One region of the Pantoea sp. X-Soil-YNGN-775 genome, then DNA from elsewhere that is predicted to be linked to it. Evidence: predicted binding sites of a transcription regulator. Region 1 holds the regulator's gene; each other region holds the start of a gene.
The links. Region 1 encodes ArgR, which controls arginine synthesis, uptake and breakdown. Its sites were predicted from a motif close to ANTGAATAAAAATACANT; they were not measured.
Positions count from the first base shown of each region.

Region 1 (4,630 bases):
TCACAAACGCTTCGCCCTGCTCGATATCTTTCTTCAGCGTTTCCAGCATGCCGTTCAGCGCCTGCTGTTCGAAAGCGCTCAGGGTGCCAATCGGCTTGCGTTCGGCAATGCCGTTTTTACCCAGCAGCAGCGGCTGTGAAAAGAAACGCGCATATTCGCCGTCCCCTTCTACGTAAGCACACTCCACCACGTTAGCCTCGCCGTTAAGCGCCCGCACCAGCGACAAGCCGAAGCGAGCCGCAGCCTGCCCCATCGACAGCGTCGCAGAACCGCCACCGGCTTTGGCCTCAACCACTTCGGTTCCGGCATTCTGGATGCGTTTGGTGAGGTCAGCTACTTCCTGCTCGCTAAAGCTGACGCCTGAAACCTGCGACAACAGCGGCAGGATGGTCACGCCGGAATGACCGCCGATAACCGGCACCTCAATCTCGCCAGGCTGTTTGCCTTTCAGCGCCGCGACAAAGGTATTGGCACGAATAATATCCAGCGTGGTGACGCCGAACAGACGATTTTTGTCATAGACGCCGTGTTTTTTCAGGACTTCAGCCGCAATCGCCACCGTAGTATTGACCGGATTGGTGATCACACCGATTAACGCTTTGGGCGCGGTGGTCGCCACCTGGTCAATCAGGTTACGCACAATGCCGGCGTTAACGTTGAACAGGTCGGCGCGGTCCATACCGGGTTTGCGTGCCACACCGGCAGAAATCAGTACCACATCGGCACCCTGCAATGCTGGCGTGGCGTCTTCTCCACTAAATCCCTTGATCGCCACCGCAGTCGGAATATGGCTGAGATCGACGGCAACGCCCGGTGTCACCGGCGCGATGTCATACAGTGAAAGTTCTGAACCTGCGGGAAGCTGGGTTTTGAGTAGAAGTGCGAGCGCCTGGCCTATGCCGCCAGCGGCACCGAGTACGGCAACTTTCATTCTTAACTCCTTATTAAGGTGGGGCAGAGAAGAGCCGGAATTCCATCTGTGTCAGACCTTAATCAACTGCTCAGGTGATGACGCGTATCCGTTGTTAATTCTACGTGTTTTCACACGCGATCGCCGGATTCATAAGTTACTTATCATCTTAATACCTGAATGACCGACAACTTTGCCGTCGGCAGACAGAGAACGGCTACGTGCGTTTTCTGTTACTACACCACCAATAATATAACAACTTTGCAACCTTCGCCTTTCGGCGCTGTGACAGGGGTTTTGGTCTGGGACGATTTCTTTGCTATTATCGCCGCCCGCTAGCCGCCCGAACCCTGCTCATCAATCAACCGATTGCATAAAAATGCATTTAAATGCATAATCACCACTCTGCCGCGGGCGGATGTGCGGTTATTCCCTCTATTTATTGGTAACCTATGCGAAACCCATCGAAACAAGACGATCTGATCAAGGCTTTCAAAGCCTTATTAAAAGAAGAAAAATTCAGTTCCCAGGGCGAAATCGTTCAGGCGCTCCAGGATGAAGGCTTCGAGAACATTAACCAGTCAAAAGTTTCTCGTATGCTGACCAAGTTTGGCGCGGTACGCACCCGTAATGCCAAGATGGAGATGGTTTACTGCTTGCCCGCCGAGCTTGGCGTGCCGACTACCACCAGCCCGTTAAAAAATCTGGTGCTCGACATCGATTACAACGATGCGCTGGTCGTGATTCATACCAGCCCAGGCGCCGCGCAGCTGATTGCGCGCCTGCTTGACTCGCTGGGTAAATCAGAAGGCATCCTCGGCACCATCGCTGGCGATGACACTATCTTTATTACCCGCGCGCGCGACTTTACGGTTAAGCAGCTGCACGGGGCGATTCTTAACCTGTTTGAACAGGAACTCTGATAACGAGGCTGTTGATCGGGCCGCGCGCGACCGGTCAACAGCCCTTTCTGCCCGCCCCTGCATCTCTCCCGGCCTTATCCTGTTTTAAATCAAACAGTTAGTCCGCACTTCGACCTAATTTTGTCTTTGAAAATATTGGTCATACCTTTTGGTCTGCTTAACCTTTTGCGGTATTTTACACTGCTTTACATCACTACTCTGGCGTCATTACCCAGATCTAAATCAAAGACCAGTCTGATCGACCAGTGATTTTCGCACAAAAAGATAAATTGGTTTATCTCCCTGTTTTCGCAATAAAAAACGGCGAAAAGGTCATTTTTCCGCCGTTTTTTATAACGTTGAGTTATTAAAAGTAGCCATAAGGATAAAGAATCACAAAAAAACATTATTAGCGGAGTATTAATTTCTTCCGTTATTAGTTCTATACTTCTTTTCGTGATGCAAATCACACCAACTAAAAAGATAAAAATTGACGACGAGGAAAAATATATGAACGTAAAAACGACTATCGCCACCCTGAGCATTCTCTCTGCCCTCTCTTTTGGTGCTGTAGCAGCAGAATCTGTCACAGCCGCACAGGCTCAGGATCTGCAACCGGCGGGTACCATTAGCGTCAGCGGCGTTGCGGGCTCACCGATGGAAATTAATCAGCAGTTGAGCGAAAAAGCCGATCAGCAGGGTGCAAAAGCCTACCGCGTGATTGAGGCGTACAACAACGGTAACTATCACGCTACCGCCCGTCTGTACAACTAAGTTCAGCCCAACCCCATATCGCCAGTAGCCCACTTTTTGATGCGCGGTTATGCGCCTCGGTGGGAAACGGCAACACAGTTCAGGAGAGTTGACCATGAAAACCACATTCGCTATTGCCGTACTCGGTCTGGCTTCGCTGTTCTCAGTGGGAGCCAGCGCAGCCAGCCTGGTTTCTAACCAGCAGGCACAGAGCCAGAATCTGCAGCCGATGAATCAGACTATCAGCGTCAGCGGTCGTGACGGCGATCAGACCAATATCCGTCAGGTTCTGTCAGAGAAAGCGGATGCGCAGGGCGCCAGCCACTATCGCATCATCGAAAACAACCAGGATGACACCTATCACGTCACCGCTGAGCTGTATAAATAATTAACCGTTATGACGCCGTGAAAGGCGCCTGAGAGAACAGAGTCGACGACCCGCTTCTTCTTTTCACCGCAGGTTGTTGAACGTATTGAGGAGACGAAAAATGAAAATCAAAACAACCATCGCTACAGTCAGCCTGCTTTCCGTTATGGCGTTCGGCGCATCTGCCGCCCAGCTGGTAACCGGCGAGCAAGCGCAGACTCTGCAGCCTGCGGGCACCGTAACCATCAGCGGTACAGCGGGAGCCCCGATGGATTATCGCGCTGAGCTGTCTCAGAAAGCCGATGAACAGGGTGCCAGCGCTTATAAAGTGATTGAAGCGCGCACCGGTGATAACTATCACTTCACCGCTCAGCTGTATAAATAATTCCTCGTCAGATTCATGACGAACCCTTTGGCCCCGCTCGCCGGGGCCCTTTTTCATCTGACGTTAAAATGCAGCTGGCCTTCCAGCTCCTCTTCCGCTTCATCAAACAGCAGAATCAGCGCGCCATAACGTCGTCGCTGCCCTTTCCCCAGGTTCACAAACTCTATTTCCAGCGGCATCGGCAATGATTCGCCGGTGACCACATCCCATAATCCATCCAGGTCGCAGATCCGCCGCTCCTCCAGCGAAAAACGCTCGCTGAACTGGCGAAAGAAGTGGGCCTGATCGACGATCTCATTGAAATCAAAACGCTCGGTTTTCATGCTGACGGCTCCCATGCTCCGTCTGCGGGCGACCCGCGCCGCCCGTTCATATCCGCTAGCCCAAACCGCCGAGGTGCAGCGCTTTGACCTCCAGATACTCTTCCATGCCCAGCACTGAACCTTCGCGGCCCAGGCCAGACTCTTTCACGCCACCAAACGGCGCCAGTTCGGTCGATACCGCGCATTCGTTAATGCCGATCATGCCGCTTTCCAGCGCGGCAGAGACGCGGAATACCCGCTGCAGGTTCTGGGTGTAGAAGTAGGCGGCCAGACCGAACGGCGTATCGTTGGCACGGCGAATCACCTCATCTTCGTCATCGAAACGAAAGCAGGCCGCGACCGGACCAAAAGTCTCTTCCTGCGCCAGCTGCATCCCTTCGTGCGCCTCGGTAATGACCGTCGGTTGCCAGAAATTGCCGCCCAGCGCGTGGCGTTCACCGCCGGCCAGCAGTTTGCCGCCTTTGGCGACCGCGTCCTTCACGTGCTGCTCCACTTTTTCCAGCGCAGAGGCTTCAATCAGCGGCCCGACAATCACCCCTTCCTCCATGCCGTTGCCCACTTTCAGCTTGTTCACTTCCTCTGCCAGCTGGCGGGTAAAACGGTCATAGATGGCGTTATGAATGTAGAAGCGGTTAACGCTGACGCAGACCTGGCCTGCATTACGGAATTTGTTGGCGATAGCCCCCTGCACCGCCGCATCGATATCCGCATCCTCGAATACGATATAAGGCGCATTACCGCCCAGCTCCATTGAGACCTTTTTCATGGTTTCTGCCGCATTGCGCATCAGCAGCTTGCCGACCTCTGTCGAGCCGGTGAACGAGATTTTACGCACCGCTTTGCTGGCCATGATGGCGTCACTGATGGCATGCGTATCACCTGCCACCGCGTTGAGCACGCCATCCGGCACGCCCGCCTGTTTCGCCAGCGCCAGCAGCGCGAAGGCCGAGAGTGGCGTGTTGTTCGCCGGTTTAATGATGCCGGTACAGC
Region 1 is NZ_AP035945.1:3,765,532-3,770,161, forward strand. Features, by position in the region: gene mdh (malate dehydrogenase) at 1-931, opposite strand, end outside; gene argR (transcriptional regulator ArgR) at 1,363-1,833, shown strand; gene yhcN (peroxide/acid stress response protein YhcN) at 2,323-2,586, shown strand; gene AC6I8I_RS17630 (YdgH/BhsA/McbA-like domain containing protein) at 2,681-2,953, shown strand; gene yhcN (peroxide/acid stress response protein YhcN) at 3,054-3,317, shown strand; gene AC6I8I_RS17640 (barstar family protein) at 3,371-3,640, opposite strand; gene AC6I8I_RS17645 (NAD-dependent succinate-semialdehyde dehydrogenase) at 3,696-4,630, opposite strand, start outside.

Region 2 (4,630 bases), 970 kb from region 1:
TCACGAGACATTATTGCTCCTTGAATAAGACAGTAGGGCGGTGAGCCCGCCGGTGCTGACCATTATAGGGTTGGCCGGAACGATTACCAGTGACCCAGCACCACATGGCGCGCGAACTCTTTTTCACAATATTTGCACTTCAGGTGGACATCATCGGCGCGCTGCTTGACCGCAAAACTGGAGAAGACCGGCTCGCTGCGGCTGATGCAGTTGCTGTTCGGGCAGGTCAGCACCCGCTCAACGTGCTCCGGCAGCGTCGGGGCGATCTTCGCCACCACTTCATAGTCGTCGATGCGATTGACCGTGGCATGCGGCGCATAGACCGCCAGCTGATTGACCTGATCGTCGGTCAGAAAGGTGTTCTCAATCTTGATCAGATCTTTTCGCCCCATCTCACCTGACGGCAGATTCAGGCCGATGGTGATGCGCTGATCGGTTTCGGTCAGGCGAAACAGGGAGAGCAACTTAAAGCCGACCTGCGCCGGGATATGGTCGATGACCGTGCCGCGCTTGATCGCTTCGACCTGCAATTTGTTGTCGTGTGTCATCTGAGGATCTCCTTACAGGGCGAGTTCGCTGTTTAATACCAACGCCAGCAGAGCCTGACGGGCGTAGATGCCGTTCCCGGCCTGCTGGAAATACCAGGCGTAAGGGGTTTTATCGACATCGGTAGTAATTTCGTCGATGCGCGGCAGCGGATGCAGCACTTTCATGTTGTCGCGTGCCGTCGCCAGGTCGGCAGCCCGCAGAATAAACTGCGCTTTGACGTTGGCATATTCCGACGGATCGAGACGCTCTTTCTGCACCCGCGTCATGTAGAGAATGTCGAGCTGCGGCATCACCTCTTCAAAGCTGTCGTGCCGTGACCAGACAATGTTTTTCTCATCCAGCATATCGGTGATGTAAGCCGGCATTGCCAGCGCATCAGGGGCGATAAAGAAGAAGCGGTTGCCGTCAAACTTCGCCAGCGCCTGGGTCAGGGAATGGACGGTGCGGCCATATTTCAGGTCGCCGACCATCGCCACATTCAGCTGGTTCAGGCGACTCTGGGTCTCCTGAATGGTGAAGAGATCGAGCAGCGTCTGGGTCGGATGCTGGTTGGCACCGTCACCGGCGTTGAGAATCGGCACGCCGCCGGAGAACTCGGTCGCCAGGCGCGCGGCACCCTCCTGCGGATGACGCATCACAATCGCATCGACATAGGTGCTGATCACCGAAATGGTGTCGGCCAGAGTTTCGCCCTTTTTCCCCAGCGAGGTGTTGCTGCCGTCGGCAAAACCTACCGCCGATGCGCCGAGCCGATGAATCGCCGTTTCAAACGACAAGCGGGTGCGGGTCGAGGCTTCAAAGAAGCAACTGGCGATCACGTTGTGCTTCAGCAGTTCCGGCTGCGGATGCGCTTTGAGCTGTGCAGCGGTATGCAGCACCAGTTCCAGCTCGTCACGGCTGAGGTCGTTGATCGAAATAATGTGCTTGCGATATAGCGGGTTAGCCATAGCTTTCTCCTCTGCGCGGCCGGATTGCGGACAAAAAAAAGCCCCTGCTTAAGGGGCTTTTTTATGATCGGGTCGATGACCGAAAGAAACAGCGGCGCCGCCTGCGGTCAGGCGTGATTGAGCGTCAAATTGTCCGCTGCGCTGTAGCATATTTCCTCCGGCAAATTGTGGCGAATTATACCGATTCGCGGCCGGGCAGCAAGGAAAAATCGTGCGCGAGGAAATCGTTTGCGGCACCACCAGCACGGCCTGCCCGGCCCCTCTGACCGGCGCGGATGCAGGCCGGCAATCTGGCGCAGCTGTCAGCGCTGACCGAGCGTCGCCACCATCACCGCTTTGATGGTGTGCATACGGTTTTCCGCCTGATCGAACACGATGCTGTGCGGCGATTCAAAAACTTCGTTGCTTACTTCCATCCCATTATGCAGATCGTACTGTTCCGCCATCTGCCGGCCCAGCGTGGTCTGATCGTCATGGAAAGCGGGCAGACAGTGCAGGAACTTCACCTCAGGATTGTGGGTCAGATCGAGCATCGCCCGGTTGACCTGATAATCACGCAGCAGGGCGATGCGCTCTTGCCACACCGCTTTGGCTTCGCCCATCGAAACCCAGACGTCGGTGTAGATGAAGTCAGCGCCGTTGACGCCGTCGGCAATGTTATCGGTGAGGGTAATTTTACCGCCGGTCTGCTGCGCGACTTTGCGACACTGTTCTACCAGCGCGGTTTCTGGCCAGCAGCTTTGCGGTGCCACTAGCCGCAAATCCAGCCCGACCAGCGCCGCCGCTTCCAGCATGGTGTTGCCCATGTTATTGCGCGCATCGCCGACGTAGACCAGCGTCATCTGGCTGAGCTTTTTACCCGGCAGATGCTCCTGCATTGTCAGCAGATCGGCTAGCAGCTGGGTGGGATGAAATTCCGTGGTCAGGCCGTTCCACACCGGCACGCCAGCGTGCTCAGCCAGGGTTTCCACCAGCGCCTGGCCGTAACCGCGATACTGAATGCCATCGTACATCCGGCCCAGCACCCGCGCGGTATCGCGCATCGACTCTTTATGGCCAATCTGGCTGCCGCTTGGGCCGAGATAGGTAACGTTAGCACCCTGATCGTAAGCGGCAACTTCGAAAGAGCATCGGGTACGGGTCGAGTCTTTTTCGAAGATGAGCGCGATGTTTTTGCCTTTCAGGGAGGGGACTTCACTGCCACTCTTTTTAGCGCGTTTTAATTCAGCCGCAAGGCTAAGCAGATAATCTATTTCGGCCGGGGTAAAATCCAGTAGCCTGAGGAAATGGCGCTGATATAGCTGACTCATACAACACTCCGGTAACCATATAAAGTGAATTAAAATTCAATCTAACCGTATGAATATGCATTTTCAAGCCCGGTGAGAATAAACTTTTCGTTTTGTGTAGTGGCGCGACAGGCAGTGTGGGAAAATAATTGTTTATTGCCGAACTCAGAGAGGACATCGTCATGGCATATGAAGCATTATTGGAAGAGCAGCGTGAAGAGACGCGCCTGATCATTGAAGAGCTGCTGGAGGATGGCAGCGATCCCGATGCGCTTTATACCATCGAGCACCATCTCTCGTGCAACAACTTCGATTCACTGGAAAAGGCGGCGGTTGACGCCTTTAAGCTGGGTTATGAAGTGACCGAGCCGGAAGAGCTGGAACTGGAAGATGGCACCACCGTAATGTGCGTTGACATCATCAGTGAATCGGCGCTGAAGCCAGAGCTGATTGATGTGCAGGTTGAGCAGCTGGTGAACCTGATCGGTAAATACAATGTCGACTACGACGGCTGGGGCACCTACTTCGAAGATCCGGACGCCGAAGATGAAGATGACGAAGACGCTATCGACGATGAAGATGATAACGGCATTCGCCACTAAGTCGCGCAGGGCGGGGAATTCTCCGCCTCTCTTCTTTTCCAGCCTCGTTTTAACACCATGAACTACGCACCGTTACTTGAACCGATTTATCAGTTTCTGCACTGCCGTACGCCACAAGCCTGGATTGATGAGGCGCGTAAACCCGAAAATCTGACCCTGTTATTAACCGATCACCTGGTGTGTGAGCTAAAAGCCGCGCAGACCGCAGTCTGGTTGATCCGCAAATATGTGGCTGACAAACCCAGCGGGGAGGCGGTTCTCGGCTGGCTGAAACCGTATGAAGATTTTATCTTCCGCGAAGATGGCGACAGCGACTTTATCAACGCCCATAAAAACCTCACCAAACGCATTATTGTTCGCAATGAACTGCCGTGGGCGGATGAGCTGGTGGAAAAGATGGTGCTGCTGATTAAAGAAGAGCTGCATCACTTTTATCAGGTGTGGGAAATTATGCAGTCGCGCGGGCTGGTCTATCAGAAGATCACCTCCAGCCGCTACGCGAAATCGCTGCTGCGTGAGGTTACCACTCATGAGCCGGAAACGCTGGTCGATAAGCTGATCTGCGGTGCCTATATTGAAGCGCGATCCTGCGAGCGTTTTGCCAGTCTGGCACCGTGGCTGGATGCGGAGCTGGAGAGCTTTTATATCTCACTGCTACGGTCGGAAGCGCGCCACTATCAGGACTATTTAGCCCTGGCGGCCCGCATATCCGCGCGGGATATTACCCCACGGGTACAGGCTATTGGAGCAACCGAAGCTCGGTTAATCAGCGAACCGGACAGCGAGTTACGTTTTCATAGCGGGGTACCGGCGTTCTGATAAGAGTAAACGGCGCTGTTACGACGGCCGTTTATTTTTTAATTTAACCGGGTTGATTTCATTAATAATAGAACTTCAAACGTTAATTATTAAGTTAATACGGTTCCGTTACGTCCGCTGAATATTATTTGAGTCATCCCTCACAGAATGTTTTTTCTCTTCTGATCTTTCCCCCCTGAATACGTATATTGCCCTTGCCGAATTAGGGTTGTTATTATTTTAAGCAAAACCTGATTCATGATTTCTCTTTGCCAAAGAGGGGTTGTGAATCAGGTTTTTTTTTGCACCGGGCACAGCCGGTAAACAGGTCAGATACCTTATTCCGGACTGCCGATTTTGCTAACCAGCTTTAAATGGAAGGAGTCATAAAATGAGGGTAAGGACCTGTATTCTGTTATTTATTCCACTGTTATTTCAGCCTGCG
Region 2 is NZ_AP035945.1:505,392-510,021, forward strand. Features, by position in the region: gene ridA (2-iminobutanoate/2-iminopropanoate deaminase) at 1-11, opposite strand, end outside; gene pyrI (aspartate carbamoyltransferase regulatory subunit) at 84-548, opposite strand; gene pyrB (aspartate carbamoyltransferase) at 561-1,496, opposite strand; gene argF (ornithine carbamoyltransferase) at 1,799-2,806, opposite strand; gene rraB (ribonuclease E inhibitor RraB) at 2,968-3,387, shown strand; gene miaE (tRNA isopentenyl-2-thiomethyl-A-37 hydroxylase MiaE) at 3,445-4,206, shown strand; gene AC6I8I_RS02280 (OprD family porin) at 4,577-4,630, shown strand, end outside.
Region 2: the regulator ArgR is predicted to act here: its motif matches at 2,830-2,847, upstream of argF (ornithine carbamoyltransferase).

Region 3 (4,630 bases), 340 kb from region 1:
ATGTACGGGGAATTTGCTCAGTTGCCGCCTGTCTGCAATCTGAAAATATCTGGATAGTTACCCGGTGGGCATAACAACGTCTTTTATCTAGCCACGTAAACCTGTCCACGTCAAATGCGTTAAAGTGGGGCGAACGTGCGGCTAACTAACCGAAATTCATGGAATTTATTTGGGACGGAGCGGGATAAGTTATTCTTATTGTTAAATCCCGCAGAATGACCGGGCATTTTACTGATATCACAGTGAAATGCCCCATTTGCTGTTAATCAGTGACAAAAATGCTGCACAACCTGACTGATAAGCGCCCGCGTCGGCTTAATAAATGCGGTATCAATAAATTCGTCTGGCTGATGCGCCTGATTGATCGAGCCCGGACCCAGTACCAGCGTCGGGCAGAGCTGCTGAATAAAGGGTGCCTCGGTGCAGTAGTTCACCACTTCGGTTGGCGTACCGAGTAATTTCTCGACCACGCTGACCAGTTCATGGTTCGCCGGGCATTCGTAACCCGGAATCGGCGGATGCAGCTCTGCGACCGTCACACGGCCAGGCCAGCGCGCACTGACCGGGGCCAGCGCGTCGTTCAGCAGTCCATCCAGATCGCTGAGCGATAAGCCCGGCAACGGCCGGATATCCATATGCAGTTCACAGCAGGCGCAGATGCGGTTAGCCGCATCGCCACCGTGAATATGCCCGAAGTTCATGGTGGGATAGGGAATAGCGAAACCATCGTGGTGATAGCGCTCTTTTAGCGTATTGCGCAGTTGCATCAGATGGGTGATCGATTCATGCATCAGTTCAATGGCGTTGACGCCGCGCGCCGGATCGCTGGAGTGGCCCGACTTGCCTTCAATACGGATCACGTTCGACAGGTGCCCTTTGTGCGCGCGAACCGGCTTGAGTGAGGTCGGTTCGCCAATAATGGCGCAATCCGGACGCAGCTGGGTCGATTCAGAAAAGTATTTAGCGCCGGCCATGGTGGTCTCTTCATCAGCGGTGGCGAGGATGTAGAGTGGCTTGCTCAGCGTCGTGACATCCACATCCCGCAGCGTATCGAGAATAAAGGCGAAAAAGCCTTTCATATCTGCGGTGCCGAGGCCGTAGAGTTTGTTGTCGTGCTCGGTCAGGGTAAAGGGATCGCGGGTCCAGCGGCCATCGTCGAACGGCACGGTGTCAGTATGACCGGCTAACAGCAGCCCGCCTGCGCCGTCACCGGTCCGGGCCAGCATATTAAATTTATTGCGGGTGCCGGGCACCGGCTGAACTTCAACGCTGAAGCCGAGGTCGCGAAACCAGCCAGCCAGCAAATTGATTAAAGTTTCATTACTCTGGTCCAGTGCGGCATCGGTTGCGCTGATTGACGGTGTGGCGATCAACTGGCGGTAGAGTTCGATAAAAGGCGGTAATTTTGTCTTCACTGTTGACGGTCCTTGAGTTAGGATGTATCAATATTCATGCATTAATAGTGAATAAAAATACATTAACGTCGTCTGCATGTGAACCTTAAATCGCTGCAAACGACATTGTGGGCAACGGGGCAAGGCCGCGACCCGGAACGTGTGACTGTAAAAAGGGTTACAGCCTGATGTTGAATACGCTGATCGTGGGTGCCAGTGGTTACGCTGGCGTAGAGCTCGCCACCTTCCTGAATCGCCATCCAGATATCAACATAACCGCTTTAGCGGTTTCGGCGCAAAGTCCCGATGCGGGTAAGCGCTTGTCCGATCTGCATCCGCAGCTGAAAGGGGTGGTGGATCTGCCGCTACAGCCGTTGAGCCATGCGGCGGAATGGGCAGATAAAGTGGATGTGGTTTTTCTGGCGACGGCCCATGAAGTCAGCCACGATCTGGCTCCGGAATTTCTCAAGGCCGGTTGTGTGGTATTCGACCTGTCCGGTGCCTTCCGCGTCAATGATCCCGCGTTTTATACCCGCTTCTATGGCTTCACCCATCAGCATGGCGACTGGCTGGATAAAGCGGTCTATGGCCTGGCGGAATATCAGCATCAGCAGATTAAGCAGGCACAGCTGGTGGCCGTGCCGGGTTGTTACCCGACGGCGGCCCAGCTGGCGCTGAAACCGCTGGTGGAGGCGGGCCTGCTGAATACGGCACAGTGGCCGGTGATCAACGCCACCAGCGGCGTGAGCGGCGCAGGGCGTAAAGCCAGCGTCGGCACCAGCTTTTGCGAAGTCAGCCTGCAGCCTTACGGTCTGTTCAACCATCGTCATCACCCGGAAATCGTGGCGCATCTTGGTACGCCGGTGATTTTCACGCCGCATCTGGGCAACTTCCCGCGCGGTATTCTGGCGACGATAACCTGCCGGTTAAATCCGGGCGTGAGCCGCGAAGACGTGGCGGCAGTGTTCCAGCGCGCGTATCACGATAAGCCACTGGTCCGGCTCTACGAGCAGGGCGTTCCGGCACTGAAAGCGGTGGTGGGTCTGCCTTATTGCGACATCGGTTTTGAGGTCCAGGATGAGCACCTGATTGTGGTGGCCGCCGAAGATAACCTGCTGAAAGGCGCCGCGTCGCAGGCCGTCCAGTGTCTGAATATCCGCTTCGGCTTCCCTGAAACCACCTCACTGACCTAACGGACGAGTAAACCATGACCAATCCATTGATTATCAAGCTGGGCGGTGTGCTGTTAGACAGCGAAGAAGCGCTGGCCCGTCTGTTTGATGCGCTGCTGACTTATCGCAGTGCCCATCAGCGTCCGCTGATTATTGTTCACGGTGGCGGTTGCCTGGTGGATGAGCTGATGAAAAAGCTGGCGCTGCCGGTGAAGAAAAAGAACGGCCTGCGCGTCACGCCGGCCGATCAGATCGACATTATTACCGGTGCGCTGGCGGGAACTGCCAACAAAACCCTGCTGGCGTGGGCCAAAAAAACCGGCATCAACGCGGTTGGCCTCTGCCTTGGCGATGCCGGCATGGTTAACGTCACCCCGTTTGATGAAGAACTGGGCCACGTGGGTCACGCCATGCCGGGTAACCCGGCGCTGATGAACACCCTGCTGGCCGCTGGTTATATGCCGGTCGTCAGTTCTATCGGCATCACTGACGACGGCGAACTGATGAACGTCAACGCCGACCAGGCTGCGACGGCGCTGGCATCGACCCTTGGCGCTGATTTAGTCTTGCTGTCAGACGTCAGCGGTATTCTCGACGGCAAAGGTCAGCGCATCGAAGAGATGACCGCCGACAAAGCTGAGCAGCTGATTACCCAGGGCATTATTACCGATGGCATGATTGTGAAGGTGCACGCTGCGCTGGATGCGGCGCGTACGCTGGGCCGCCCGGTGGATATCGCCAGCTGGCGTCACGCTGAGCGGTTGCCTGACCTGTTTAACGGCGTGCCCATTGGCACCCGGATTCTCGCTTAACGACTCTGATTCAAGGATTACGAAATGCAAACGCAAGGCATCAAAAAAATCGTTCTGGCTTACTCCGGTGGTCTTGATACTTCCGCCATCATTCCGTGGCTGAAAGAGAACTACGGCGGCTGTGAGGTGGTGGCGTTTGTGGCCGATATCGGTCAGGAGCGCAGCGATCTTGAAGGCGTAGAGAAGAAAGCGCTGCAGTCCGGTGCCTCTGAGTGTCACGTGGTTGATCTGCGTGAAGAGTTCATCAGCGATTACGTTTACCCGGTGCTGCAGACCGGCGCTCTGTATGAAGGCACCTATCTGCTGGGCACCTCGATGGCGCGTCCTATCATCGCGAAAGCTCAGGTTGAGCTGGCGCTGAAAGTGGGTGCGGATGCACTCTGTCACGGTGCAACCGGTAAAGGTAACGATCAGGTGCGTTTCGAAACCACCTACACCGCGCTGGCTCCGCAGCTGAAAGTGGTCGCGCCATGGCGTGAATGGAATCTGCGGTCGCGTGAAGCGCTGCTGGACTACCTGAAAGAGCGCAACATTCCGACCACTGCGTCGCTGGAAAAAATCTACAGCCGTGATGAAAACGCCTGGCACATCTCCACCGAAGGCGGCGTGCTGGAAAGCCCGGCCAATGCACCAAATAAAGATTGCTGGGTCTGGACCGTCGATCCTTTAGAGGCACCGGCTCAGCCGGAGGAAGTGACCGTGACCGTGGAGAAAGGTCGGGTGGTGGCAGTGAACGGCGAAAAACTGAGCCCGTTCCAGTGCCTGGAAAAACTCAACGTGATTGGTGCGAAACACGGTGTAGGCCGGATCGATATCGTTGAAAACCGTCTGGTCGGCATCAAGTCACGTGGCTGCTATGAAACCCCGGGCGGCACCATCATGGTCAACGCGCTGCGTGCGGTTGAGCAGCTGGTTCTGGATCGCGATAGCTTCAAATGGCGTGAGCAGCTGGGCCAGGAGATGTCTTACGTGGTTTACGACGGTCGCTGGTTCGCCCCGCTGCGTAAGTCAATTCAGGCCGCGGCAGAATCACTGGCTGAAGAAGTGAATGGCGAAGTGGTGTTGCAGCTCTACAAGGGCCAGGCAACGGCGACGCAGAAGCGTTCACCGAACAGCCTCTACTCGGAAGAGTTTGCGACCTTTGGCGAAGACGAAGTGTACGATCATCGCCATGCTGGCGGCTTTATCCGTCTGTTCTCGCTCTCTTCGCGCATCCGCGCCCTGAACGAGCAGAAGAAGTAATTCTCAGGCG
Region 3 is NZ_AP035945.1:4,102,786-4,107,415, reverse strand. Features, by position in the region: gene argE (acetylornithine deacetylase) at 267-1,415, opposite strand; gene argC (N-acetyl-gamma-glutamyl-phosphate reductase) at 1,583-2,587, shown strand; gene argB (acetylglutamate kinase) at 2,602-3,378, shown strand; gene AC6I8I_RS19295 (argininosuccinate synthase) at 3,403-4,620, shown strand.
Region 3: the regulator ArgR is predicted to act here: its motif matches at 1,462-1,479, upstream of argC (N-acetyl-gamma-glutamyl-phosphate reductase).